3 regions of the Glaciimonas sp. GNP009 genome follow, and region 3 is predicted to be linked to each of the others. Evidence: predicted binding sites of a transcription regulator. Region 3 holds the regulator's gene; each other region holds the start of a gene.
What was found. Region 3 encodes LexA, which represses DNA repair genes until DNA is damaged. Its sites were predicted from a motif close to ACTGTATNNNNATACAGT; they were not measured.
Positions count from the first base shown of each region.

Region 1: the regulator LexA is predicted to act here: its motif matches at 1,843-1,860, upstream of ACXX82_RS18440 (3-oxoacyl-[acyl-carrier-protein] synthase III C-terminal domain-containing protein).
Region 2: the regulator LexA is predicted to act here: its motif matches at 2,621-2,638, upstream of ACXX82_RS17595 (LexA family protein).

Region 1 covers NZ_JBTGUV010000004.1:3,975,880-3,980,139, forward strand. The annotation lists gene ACXX82_RS18435 (methyltransferase domain-containing protein) at 1-139, opposite strand, end outside; gene ACXX82_RS18440 (3-oxoacyl-[acyl-carrier-protein] synthase III C-terminal domain-containing protein) at 485-1,708, opposite strand; partial or broken gene ACXX82_RS18445 (SDR family oxidoreductase) at 2,004-2,249, shown strand; gene ACXX82_RS18450 (GlxA family transcriptional regulator) at 2,341-3,309, opposite strand; gene ACXX82_RS18455 (HD domain-containing protein) at 3,747-4,260, shown strand, end outside.
Region 2 covers NZ_JBTGUV010000004.1:3,761,968-3,766,227, reverse strand. The annotation lists gene ACXX82_RS17615 (hypothetical protein) at 1-501, shown strand, start outside; gene ACXX82_RS17610 (hypothetical protein) at 479-808, shown strand; gene ACXX82_RS17605 (hypothetical protein) at 805-1,521, shown strand; gene ACXX82_RS17600 (TRADD-N-associated membrane domain-containing protein) at 1,527-2,276, opposite strand; gene ACXX82_RS17595 (LexA family protein) at 2,654-3,127, shown strand; gene ACXX82_RS17590 (Y-family DNA polymerase) at 3,130-4,260, shown strand, end outside.
Region 3 covers NZ_JBTGUV010000004.1:4,781,217-4,785,476, forward strand. The annotation lists gene ACXX82_RS22005 (inositol monophosphatase family protein) at 1-85, opposite strand, end outside; gene ACXX82_RS22010 (RNA methyltransferase) at 418-1,197, shown strand; gene lexA (transcriptional repressor LexA) at 1,417-2,091, opposite strand; gene rpsF (30S ribosomal protein S6) at 2,367-2,759, shown strand; gene priB (primosomal replication protein N) at 2,812-3,126, shown strand; gene rpsR (30S ribosomal protein S18) at 3,148-3,432, shown strand; gene rplI (50S ribosomal protein L9) at 3,459-3,911, shown strand; gene ACXX82_RS22040 (replicative DNA helicase) at 4,037-4,260, shown strand, end outside.

The sequences.
Region 1 (4,260 bases), 810 kb from region 3:
GCCCGGATAGGCTGATAGCGTGACCGCCGAGCCACGTATTGATGAAATCCAGTTCCTGCATAGTCTTTTCAATATCTTTAAAGGCAATCCCGTCGCCGTCGAGCAATTCTTTTTGGTAGCTCCGCTTTGAGAAATCCATAGATTTTCCTGATCAGGTTAAAAGACAGCTTTTACGCGTTTCCGAATTTATTTTCTCAAAAGCGGCAGTCTACGGATTTTCCTCATTGGGCGACTCTGTTCGATGCACAGCCGCTTGGTATTTTAATTAGTCTACCGAGAAGCCTTCCATACCTTTGCAGTTCACAAAAAATAGGCGAGATCGAGCGGGCATGATGGTCTTTATTCCAGAAGAGGCTGCTTAAAAAAATCAAGGGAGCCGTTTTAGCAAAATGTCAGTTATGGCCGTCTTCATCATCGCCTGGAAAAATTGAAACCAGACGCCAACATTTCGTGGGAGTCTGCGCCAGAAGGCTATTCCGGCAAATCAGAATTTTTTCATCACAGATCCAAATATTGTCAAACCTGGGCCAAAGGCGAGGGAAACAATGATTTTCCCGCTTGATATAGCTTCATCCTCCACTAAATTTTTCCAGATGTGAGGAAGAGTCGCCGAAGACATATTCCCTCGAGAAAAAAAAATTTCGTGGCTATGTTGAACCTGATCTTCCCTTAATCCGAGCAAAGACTGAACCGAATCAATTATTTTTGGACCGCCAGGATGAATGGCAAAAATACCATTTTGAAAAATATCTTTTATGGGAAGATCAGCCTCACTAAGCATTTGGGAAACAAAAGTCAAAACATGATCGGCTATTTTTTTAGGAACCTCTCGGGAAAGGGTCATTGTCATCCCCCAACTATCAGGTGACCATGTCATCAGTTCTTCTGTGTCCTCAATGATTTCTTCCTTGATCACGATGATGGCCAAAGTATTCTTCGATTCAGCATCAAATGGCTGCAAAGAATATTTTATATGGCCATCCGCAAAAAGGCTTTGAATCACTATTTGCTCTGGTGAGTGATCAGTAAGATTGACATGGAGACTGCACATTTCTGTATGAACAATGTCGATCGTATTAACGCCCGCTGATGGGGAATTTTTCTTTTTTTGCAATGCCGATAGCAACCCTTCGGCGAGGCGAATACTGGGAATGGAAGCATAACAACCCATATGATAGGCATGGGTGACATTTGTTTTTTTCATCCATCTATTAAGATTTACGAGACTTTGAGCCGGACTCGGTGAAAAGTAGCCGGTACAACTCACATGAATAATATGTTCAGGTGGATGAGACTCTTGAGGGAAAAATCTATGAAAAAGAGAGCGCGATCTTTCTCGGAAAAATTTCGTTCTTTGCCCCATGTCTTTTCCATAAAGGGAAGTTGTAGGAATATCTCCCTGAGGCAAATTCAAGTTGTATAAGCGCAATTCATCCCACTTAATATTTCCTACATCGAGGACATCAAAAGAGCGAGTGGAAATCCGCGATTTTTTACAACCGAAGAGCTCAAAACTCTTGCGCATTTTAGAATTAAGTTGATCCCATGATTCTTTAATTTCTCCATTTTCCTTCGGTGTCCGTAGAGTCTCCACGCGCGCATGGGCAGCCGCCAGCCAACATAAGATATCATCCTGATCATAAGTGGCATGAGGCATGACAACTGTAAAATCAGAAAGTTGAGCAATTATTATGGAAGTTGTGGTCATTCTTCATTCCTCGCTTAAGAAATTAATCTTGAATGCCTGAAACTTAAACTTAATAAAAATTTTGTCGATTCACTTAATTTTTTGGAGTAGCTATGAACCACGCCTAAGCTTGCTGCTCAAGCCTAGCATCGGAAACTGGAATGTTTTACAGCTTGACTTTCATGCAAACCCAATGAGAATGCAGTTGCCATTTCTGATAGACTTGTCGGCTAGGTAATTATTGCCGTGAATTTTTGATGGTGGCTGAAGGGGGTAAATGAAACATTATCTCCTTGATAGTGGTGTCTTCTGCTGCGTGGCTTGTGAATTGGCACGTTTTGGTATTCGGGTGATGGCTATTGCGCCTCGCATTATGGAAACGCCGATGTTGTTGGGTATGCCAACCGAAGTGCAAGATGCGCTGGGTAAGACAGTACCGTTTGCAGCGCGTATGGGTAAGCCGGCAGAATTTGCCGGGTTGGTAAAAACAATTGTCGAAAACGCTTATCTTAACGGCGAAGTCATTCGTCTAGATGGCGGAATCTGCATGACTGCGAAGTGATGTCAGTCGTCAGATAACAAAGATTGAAGCATCAAGGCAGTGCGTAAGAAAGTGACAGTCGCATTTGCTTTGATGTCTACGAACCATTCACTTAATCAGGACTATTCTTTCTAAAATTCGCCCGATATGCATGAGGTGCTACGCCGAGGCGCTTGTTAAATACAATGCGCATGCGATCAGCATTGCCAAAACCACAATCGTATGCGACCGCCTTCAGCGCGTCATCGGTACTTTCAAGAAAATAGCGGGCCGTATCTACGCGTGCGCGTTCGACAAACTCATGTGGTGTCACGCTTGTCAATTGCAAAAACATACGCGCAAAATGACGTGTGCTCATACCAGCCACTTCGGCGAGTTTTTCGACCGTAAAGCGTTCTCTAATATGCTCCATCACATAGATTTGTACCTTGGCGACTGGCGATGTATCGTCTGTGGGAGCAACGAGGAAGGGACTAAACTGAGATTGACCACCCCGACGCTGAGCAAACACGACCAGGCGCTTTGCTACCGCAAGTGCGATCTTTGGACCGTGATCTTCTGCTACTAATGCCAGCGCACCATCAATCCCTGCCGTCACACCAGCGGAGGTTAGCAGATTTCCATCGCGAATGTATATACGATCAAGTTGAACCCGCGCACGCGGAAATTGTTGCGCTAATTGCGGTGCATTTTGCCAGTGTGTCGTGACATGGCGATCATTGATCAGCCCTGCGTGGCCAAGTGCAAAGGCACCCGTGCATATCGATCCAAAGCGTTCGCAGCGTGAAGCGACATTAATTAACCATGCGATTAGCTGCGAATCTGGTGCGTCAATTGGTAGCTTGGGTCCACCTGCTACTAACGCGGTGTTATAGGGGCCGTTGGCTTCGGCAAACGTTACATCCGCAAGCAAACGCATGCCGTTCGAAGCGCGCACGGCATCCTTGGTTGCGCTTACTAATGTTATCGCATAGCCGTTACCGGGAGAAACGAAATTATTTGCCTCAACAAAAATATCGAGCGGTCCGGCAACATCAAGCGCTTGAACACCAGAAAAAATCGCAATGGCAATAGTTCGCATCGAAGATACCCTTGAGTGAGTCAAATAGCCGGTCGGACGTAGAGCGGCGGCGTCGCGAAATATCGCACTTTCAGATCATTTTGTAGCTGATTGTCGGTGGGGACGCCACGCCACGTCCGAAAGTTTTTTGGCTACCGAACGAAATACTACATGAAATCATAGTATCGGTGATGGCTGGATAAGGCGTGCGGTTGGCTGTGTTCAACGCATGCTCCGCATTGTACCGAAGCATTCTTCCCATTAAAGTGAACTGCATTGCACGCTAGCATTAAGAGAGTCAGGCGCGCAAGGAATGGCTGACTTCTGCCACATTTGATCGCGTGTAATTGTCACGACTATGGTGTCTTTTGTATCTGTTGTGATGATTGTCGGCCACTTTTTATTTGAACAACGCATTGTCGCTGCCTTGATCAGCGCAGTGCGATCTGGAGAATTTTATGAGCAATTTTATCGCCGGTATCCACGTTCCTGATAGCCGGATGGCGCGGGACGCAACGCAACTGGTTCGAGACACTGAAACGGATTTATTGTTTCATCATTCGACTCGGGTATTTTTATTTGGCGCATTGACTGGAGAGCGCAAAAAGCTGAAGTACGATCCAGAACTGCTTTACATCGGCGCCATGTTCCATGATATGGGGCTCATCGAGACATATAGTAGCAAACATGACCGCTTCGAAGTGGATGGCGCAAACGCCGCACGTGATTTTTTAAAGGGATACGGTATTGGCGAGGCTGATATTGAGCAGGTGTGGGACGCCATCGCATTGCATACTACGCCGGGAATTACACAATACAAGAAACCTGTTGTGGCACTGGTCACGGCGGGTGTCGAAATGGATGTGCTGGGTTTTGCCTATAGCGATTTTACCGATGCGCAGCGAAACCAGATTGTGCAAGCGCATCCGCGTGGTCTGCATTTTAAAGATAATATTATTGATGCTTTTGCTA
Region 2 (4,260 bases), 1.0 Mb from region 3:
CCCAATGACTCCTATACCAAGAATCAAATTCGACAATATGTAGAAACTCATCGGTCCAAAGGCTTTTTTGGAAATCGCTGGCGGGAGGAAGACCTATTGACCGTAATTGCACTACAGGGGCATGTTAGCAGACTGAATAGCAACAAGGATACGAGTAGAGGACAAGGAACTGTTGAATTTATAAATTTTTTCCAAAAAATTTATTCTGCGCCTAGTAACGGTCTGGCTCAGGCAAAAATGGCGATAGTGTCTGGAGGAACTTACATCCTTTTCGACGGAACGTATCGCATGCAGGATCGAGTTTTAGAAGGTACAATAGCAGGACGGACGATAGCGTTTAACTCCACAAATGATTTAAACGAATTACCCGATCCTTCTTTCGTCAAAAGTTTGGGTCAATTTTACTTCCCAGGAACAATCATTAGTATACGATTTCCTTTGTCTTTGTCCGAGAGTTCGTTGGTAGAGGAATTGCAAAATGAGCAATCACATGATCATTGACTTCAGTAACATTGGTGGCCCGGTATATTCAGGCAGGCCCCGGGGTGAATTGATAAGAGCGAAATTCGCTCTGGATAATATCGACCAATCTAGCACGCTAGTTGATATCCAAATTCCAGAAACCACCTATTCGATTACCAGTTCATTTTTTTTAGGGCTGTTTGGCCCAAGCGTGGTAAAGGCAGGTAGTGTTGAAGCATTCTTTTCAAAATATCATTTTGAGGCGAAGCCTGTGCTGACAAAGGCATTTCGCGACTATGCCGGCCTTGCCTTGCAAGCTAAGGCTCTTTTTTCAAACAAGAATTGAGCACGGCTAGCGCAGGCATTCTAAGTTTTAAGGTTCCAAATCAAGACTCCCTCGTTACACGCGACAAGGCGATAGATTCCATTAAAGCAATTATTCCACCTATTCAAGGCCCGTGTGGTTTTAACTTGCCCGAAGCCAACTCCTCGTTAACTGCAACCGTCGGTTTCGAAAAACCCTTCTTAGTACAAATTCAAAACAATAGTCATTTTTACCAGGAATCTGGAACGTGGATTGCATTAGCGGCGTTGGCAGTTTCTGTGACAACTTTTTTGTTAAATCAACAAAAAGATTCACGGGCTAGAAAACAATCGATTCAAGATGATTTTTGGTTAAGAAAAGTAGCTTTCCCGGGAGCAATGGATCCTACACTTGAGTTTTTCTCATGGCTAATCGCAGAGCTTCCAAATGAATCAAACAAACTATCCACGAATAATGAGCAAATTGAAAGCTTTCGCGAAAAATTTCAAGAACAACATCGATTGATAGCCCGTAAATTAATACTGATGGGTAGCTACAGCCTTCCCCTATATCAAAAATTAAATGAAATTTTTCAAGACTTAGAAGATTGCATCGTTACATATTGTCATGCAAACTCTGAGGGTTACCAAGGAAAGATCGGTTCCACTTCCTCGCGTTCGGCAACTGAAATCGAAATTACAAATTTTCTTAACGACATGATCCTAGCGATACGTAATAGCCAAGAAGACCTCTAGCTGAATTAATCAGTAGATCGCATAGCTCTTGCATGCGATGGTGGTGACATTGCATATAGACTCAAAAGTTGTTTTGCCAACTCCGCTTTCGTTTGGCTCTTAAGGTCTGAATTCGTATCTGGAATACTCGCGATAACCTGTACGGCCATGCCTACTGCATTGATTCGTTCTAGTACGGTTACGTACTCTTTCGACTGCGAAAGAATAGAACGGTATATGAGCAAAAAAGACCCGCCGATGAAACTAATGAGTACCCCCGAAGCGGAGGCCACAATCGACACTGCCAGCTTATCAGGATTAGTTGAAGCTTGAAAAAGACCATACATTACAAATCCAAATCCACAAAACATGACTATCAGCGTTAGCCAATAAATGGAACGCACTTGGCTGAGATTTCGGTCTAGATAATTCTCAAGTTTTATCCGAGCTAAGTCCCATGCTAATTGAGGCCGCTCGGGATGCTCCCTTAAACGCTCTTCTACGGTTTCAATTTTCTCTTCGCGAACCTGCTGATCGACAAGACTTTGGTACGAGAGGACACCAAGAAGGGCAATGCCAGCCGCGAGGGCGAGTGTTGCAGCAAAAATACCGATGATTTTCTTATCAACTCCTAACAATTGAGCAAGGGCGCTGATCAATGTTGCGCTTAACACTAGGACAACGATCAATATCAAAGTGGCACGTACACGCCGATGACCGCCTTGCCAAGCTTTCAAGAGAGAGTGGAGGATCGATATATATGGGGAAGAACTCATTTTATGAAGAGACTACCGTATGGATTTAAAGGGGTGCAGCCAGCCGTGGGATAAAAAATATATTGCATTCTATTTAATATTCACACAACGCGCCATTCATTCTGGTTGCAGCCATCAATCTTAAGAATATCAGGGATACATTTAATAGTGTGGAGTCCTAATTTGATAGAAATAACAGGCTTCAGGTGCATCAAACTGCATCACGCTGATGCAGCGCCAATCGGTCCTTGCTCCGCGCCGGGCGGGGCTCTGGCGGTATGCCACGGTGCGCTAATACCAGTGCATCTAATGAAGCCCGCAGGCGTGGTGGGTAGTGCGCGGCGGCGGTCAAAGGTGATAATATAGCTGTATATTCATACAGTATAATTAAATGCCCCATGAGCCCCCTCGACTGCACGCAAGCGTGCGCACCAGTTAGCCTCGCGCAATATGCCCTTGCGGCGGTCATCGCCCCCGAGGCTTGCCCTGTTCCGTTGTTTCTTATTAAGATACCTGCAGGTTTCCCATCCCCTGCGGCCGACTACGTGGAGGAAGGTCTCGATCTCAACACTTACCTCGTTAAGCATAAAGCGGCGTCGTTTTACTTTACAGTTGAGGGCGATAGCATGACTGGTGCGGGCATTCTCGCTGGCGACCGGGTATTGGTGGACCGCTCGATTGAACCTAAGCACGGCCATATTGTTGTGGCGGTCATAAGTAACGAATTCACCTTGAAACGCCTTTATCGCCGCCGTGGAGTAGTTGAACTGCGTCCAGAGAATCCAGCCTATAAGGTCATTGTCGTTAGTGACGACGATGATTTACAAATATGGGGCGTGGTTGCAGGGGTCGTTCGGAAGTTTGCTGTCTAATCATGGGCGCACCGCCTTCCCAGTTATTCGCCCTGGTCGATGTCAACAATTTCTATGTCAGTTGTGAGCGCGTTTTTAATCCCCGGCTGGAAGGCAAACCGGTTGTCGTCTTATCGAATAATGATGGTTGTGCGGTGGCGCGCTCGAATGAAGTGAAGGCGCTCGGTGTCAAGATGGCCGCGCCGTGGTTTCAATTGCAGGATTTGGCACGTAAGCATGGAATCATCGCACTATCGTCCAACTACACGCTTTATGCCGACATGAGCAACCGCGTCATGACCATTTTGCGCGACTACAGTCCTGATGTTGAAGTGTATTCCATCGACGAGTCATTCTTAAGTCTCAATGGTATGGCCGGTCATTGGCCGACATTGACCGACATGGGCCAGACCATACGGCATCACGTTAAGCAGTGGACAGGCCTGCCCGTCTGCGTCGGGATTGGTCCTTCCAAAACATTATCCAAGATGGCCAACCATATCGCCAAGAAACAAACGCCATTCAATAGCGTATGTGATCTGGCGGGTATGCACAGCGATGATGTTAACGAAGTCCTTAGTCACATTGATGTCGGTGAAGTGTGGGGAGTCGGTCGTAAGATAAGCGATAGGCTGCGTAACATGCACATCGACACAGTGCAAAAATTACGAACGACCTCCCCAAAAGTCCTGCGCGACCAATTCGGTGTCGTGATGGAACGTACCTGCAATGAACTACGTGGCATCTCTTGCATGGCGCTAGAAGAAGTTTCGCCGCCTCGCAAACAGATTGTCTCGTCCCGTTCCTTTGGTGCGACCGTGATGACGATCAAGGAATTGGAAGAAGCCATATCGATGTACATGGCGCGAGCTTCCGAAAAGCTTCGCGGACAGAAATCCGTGTGTGGAGCGATTCACGTTTTTGTGGAGACCGACCGTTTTCGCTTGGATGACGCTCAATACAACAATGGCATTACCATCCCGTTACCGGATTCGTCAGATGATGTGCGCACACTCACCGGCTTCGCGCTCAACGGATTGAAGCGCATCTTTCGTGATGGTTATAAATACAAAAAAGCGGGGGTAGTCCTGATGGACCTTTATTCTGGAAACATCAAACAGGGAAACTTGTTTGATGCTTCCCACACCGTAAAG
Region 3 (4,260 bases):
GCAGGTCGAGATCGAAGGAGGCGCGCGAAATGACTGCGGCACCACGACGGGCGGCCTTGATGGCCGTATTGAGCATAGGATGCATATCTGGATTCGGTTCCGTTAAAATGGCGGCACTGTGCCTAATGGGAACAGAACCAACCTATATTATTAATAATGAGCGATGCAGGCCGTCTTGACGGTAACAAGGGCCTGACGGGCTATGCGGAATCGGCTGAAAAATGATCTGGTCAGGTCATGTTTCATCAGTTTCTCGACCAATAGCTGGCTATCGGTGCTGCGAATCTGGCAAAATCTGTCCTCGTTCAGTGCATTTTTCACTTTGATCCGGTCAGACCGACAGGCTCCCGGCTAATACTCCAAGACACTAAACATCAGCGTTTCCTGAAAATTAACCTGCGAATGACGCTATTTTAAATGAACCTGACAAAAACCAACACGTCTCTTTTCAATCGCCTACGCTTTGTACTGGTTGATACCAGTAGTCCCGGCAATGTTGGCGCAGCTGCACGTGCTATTAAAACAATGGGATTTTCCGAGCTGGTCCTGGTGAATCCCCGCTATCCGGACGTTTTACAGCGTGATGAGGCAATTGCATTAGCAAGCGGTGCGCAAGATATTCTATCGTCAGCCAGAATCGTCGAGACTGTCGAACAGGCCTTGATCGGGTGCAATTATGCAGCTGCGCTAAGTGCGCGCCTCCGCGAGTTTTCTCCACCTGTGATGGCACCAAGAGCGGTGGCGGCGCAACTAGCGACAGATAAAACCCTGACTGGGGCAATATTATTTGGAAGCGAGCGCTATGGTTTGCCGAATGAAATCGTCGAGAAATGTAATGTATTAATTAACATTCCGGCGAATCCCGATTATTCCTCCTTAAATTTATCGCAAGCGGTGCAAGTATTAGCTTATGAGTTTCGGGTCGCGGCTAGCGCTGAACAACCGCCTGGCGAGAGTGAGTCAAGTGACGAGATCGGATTTCACGGCGATACCGCTAATCTGATTGAGATTGAAGGTATGTTTGCCCATTTGGAAAAAGCACTGATTGAAATCGATTTTCTCGATCCGGCACATCCGAAAAAATTGATGCCACGCCTGAAGCGTTTGTTTGCACGCGCAGGGTTGGAAACTGAAGAGGTGAATATTTTGCGCGGTATCGCTAATCAGATTTTGACTAAGCGGCGGCGTCTTGATTGATGGAGAAATTTTTTCCGGGTGTTAAAAATTATTGCTTCAAAAGTAATTAAGGAATTTTTGAGTAGTTTTGATTAACGCTAAGAGATGCCGCTTTTCATCCTGAGAGGGGCTTTCAAATGCGCTATTTAGGTTAATTAGCTTACGTCTTCATTAAAAAGTGCGCCTTGATACGCTTGCAATTATCAGCTCTGATCGAGCCGATAATTGCATTTTTAAGGATTAGCCCCAGTTCCGCATTAATCCCACCACTAAGCCTTCTAACGCAAAGTCATCTTGATCTTCGCTGACAATGATCGGTTCAAATTCTGGATTTTCTGGTAGTAGTTGTATCGAAGAGCCAGTTTTTTTGTATCGCTTGACGGTGACGTCATCGCCCAGTCGTGCTACGACTATTTGACCGTTTCTCGCTGATTCCGTTTTTTTGACAGCTAGTAGATCCCCATCAAGAATACCGGCATCACGCATAGACATGCCGCGTACCTTCAGCAAGTAATCCGGTTTATCGCTAAAAAAGGTAGGATCAATGTTGTATCGTGCCTGAACGTGTTCCTGTGCCAGGATTGGTGATCCGGCAGCCACGCGTCCCACCAATGGAAGATTGAGTTGCATTAATGCAGGATGGGGTAAGGTAAATTGCTGCCCGATGTCATCATTATTGCGCTTACTAGTCGGGCTAGGGCCTTTTGCAAGAAGCCGTATTCCGCGAGACGTCCCCGGAGAAATTTCGATGGCGCCTTTGCGTGCAAGCGCCTGCAAATGCTCTTCAGCTGCATTGGCTGAGCGAAATCCTAACTCGGATGCGATTTCAGCGCGAGTCGGAGGGAAACCCGTGTTCTCAATAGCATCCCTGATGAGATCAAGTATTTGTTGTTGGCGTGCAGTTAATTTGATCATATTGATAGCGGTTGTCGAATAAGGGCTGGTGCGAGAATATGGCGTTCATGCTGCGATTTATGCTACCGGCGAACTGTGTATATAAACAGTCTGTATTTTTGTACAGTATTCAGTTGAATGCAAGTAAATTTGACAATCTATTTGTCTGTATGACGATCATGTGTATTGAGCATTGAGTTTTGAAGGATTTCACTGTATAGTTATCGACTTTCCTCTTCCCACACTCGTCTTGACGCCGGGGTGGGCTATTTTCAACAGTCCAAAAAGGAGCTTACATGCGTCATTATGAAATCGTGTTTATCGTCCATCCGGATCAAAGCGAGCAAGTGCCTGCAATGATCGAACGCTATAAGGGTATTGTCACTACACGTGGCGGTATCGTTCATCGCGTTGAAGATTGGGGTCGCCGTCAATTGGCTTACCTGATCCAAAAATTGGCAAAAGCACACTATGTTTGCTTGAACATCGAATGCGACAGCGAAACACTGACCGAAATCGAAACTGGCTTTAAGTTCAATGATGCTGTTTTGCGTCACCTGACGGTCAAGCTGAAAAAAGCTGAAACTGGCCCATCGCCAATGATGAAGGCTGTGCAAAAGGAAGATGCTGCTAAAAGCCATCGTACTGAAGCACCAGCTGCGCCAGCATCAGCCCCGGCAGCCGCCTAATTTTGCCGATTAACTTGCATTCATTGCGTCACCATTTTCCAAATAGACCGGAGTGAATCAACTCAACAACGCGCTTCAATTGGTTGCCGAAATCGCAGAGCGCGAAGTATTGCGTTATACGCCAGCGGGTATCCCGATCGTTTCAGCAATATTGCTGAGTCGTTCGTCACCACATGAAGCGGGTATCCAACGTCAGGTTGAGTTCGAAATTGCCGCTCTTGCCATAGGCGAGATATCGGGGCGATTCAATCAGACGGTATTGGGTGGTCAGTACTGGTTCACAGGATTTTTGGCACGCAAGAGTCGCAACGGTAAAAGTCTGGTATTTCACATCACTGAATTTGCTGCAGCTGAAACTGCGGCCTAATTATTTATACAGGAGCCTCAAATGGCATTCGGTAAAAAGTTCGATAAAAGCAAACTGAAAAACAAGCGTCAACAACAAAACCCGCTGTTCAAGCGTAAAAAGTTTTGTCGTTTCACAGCAGCACACGTTGCTAGCGTTGATTACAAAGACGTCGATACGTTGAAAGATTTTGTTCAGGAAAATGGCAAAATTATGCCAGCACGCCTGACAGGTACTAAGGCAATTTACCAACGTCAAGTTGACACCGCGATCAAACGCGCGCGTTTCCTTGCGTTGTTGCCTTACACCGATCTGCACAACGTTTAATTGACGACTTGAAATAGGAGAAAAACATGCAAATTATTCTGTTAGAAAAAGTCGTTAATGTCGGCAATCTTGGTGAAGTCGTTCGTGTAAAAGATGGTTATGCACGTAACTTTCTAATTCCACAACGTCTTGCTCGCCGTGCTACAACTTCAGCAATTGCTGAATTTGAAGTTAAACGCGCAGAGTTGGAAAAAACTGCAGCTGCTAAATTGGCAGCCGCCCAAGCGCAAGGCGAAAAATTGAACGGTTTGACCGTGAAGATTTCGCAAAAATCAGGTGTTGATGGCCGTTTGTTCGGTTCTGTTACCAATGCTGATATCGCTGAAGCGTTGACCAAGCAAGGTTTTGCTGTTGAAAAATCGCAAGTGCGTTTGCCAGTCGGTCCTTTGAAGATCGTTGGCGACCACGCCGTTGCTGTATCTTTGCACACTGACGTCCTGGTTGATGTGACTGTTGCTGTGATCGGCGAGCACGCTTAATTTGATTGAGTGCGCTACGAGTATTTGTTGAAATGTTAAAAAGCCGGGTTCTCCCGGCTTTTTTATTGTCCTTTTTTTGGTTTACTGCAACAGAGCTAAACTTGTAAGCAGGTATAATTCGCGCCATGCCACCTTCAGATCCACAGTTAGATTCACTACGCGTACCACCCCATTCAATCGAAGCGGAGCAATCCGTTTTGGGCGGGTTGCTTCTCGATAATGCCTCTTGGGATAGAATCGCCGATTTCGTTCGTGCAGACGACTTCTATCGGTACGACCATCGCATTATTTTTCAACATATCGTCAAGTTGATCAATAACTCCAGACCAGCGGATGTCATTACCGTATT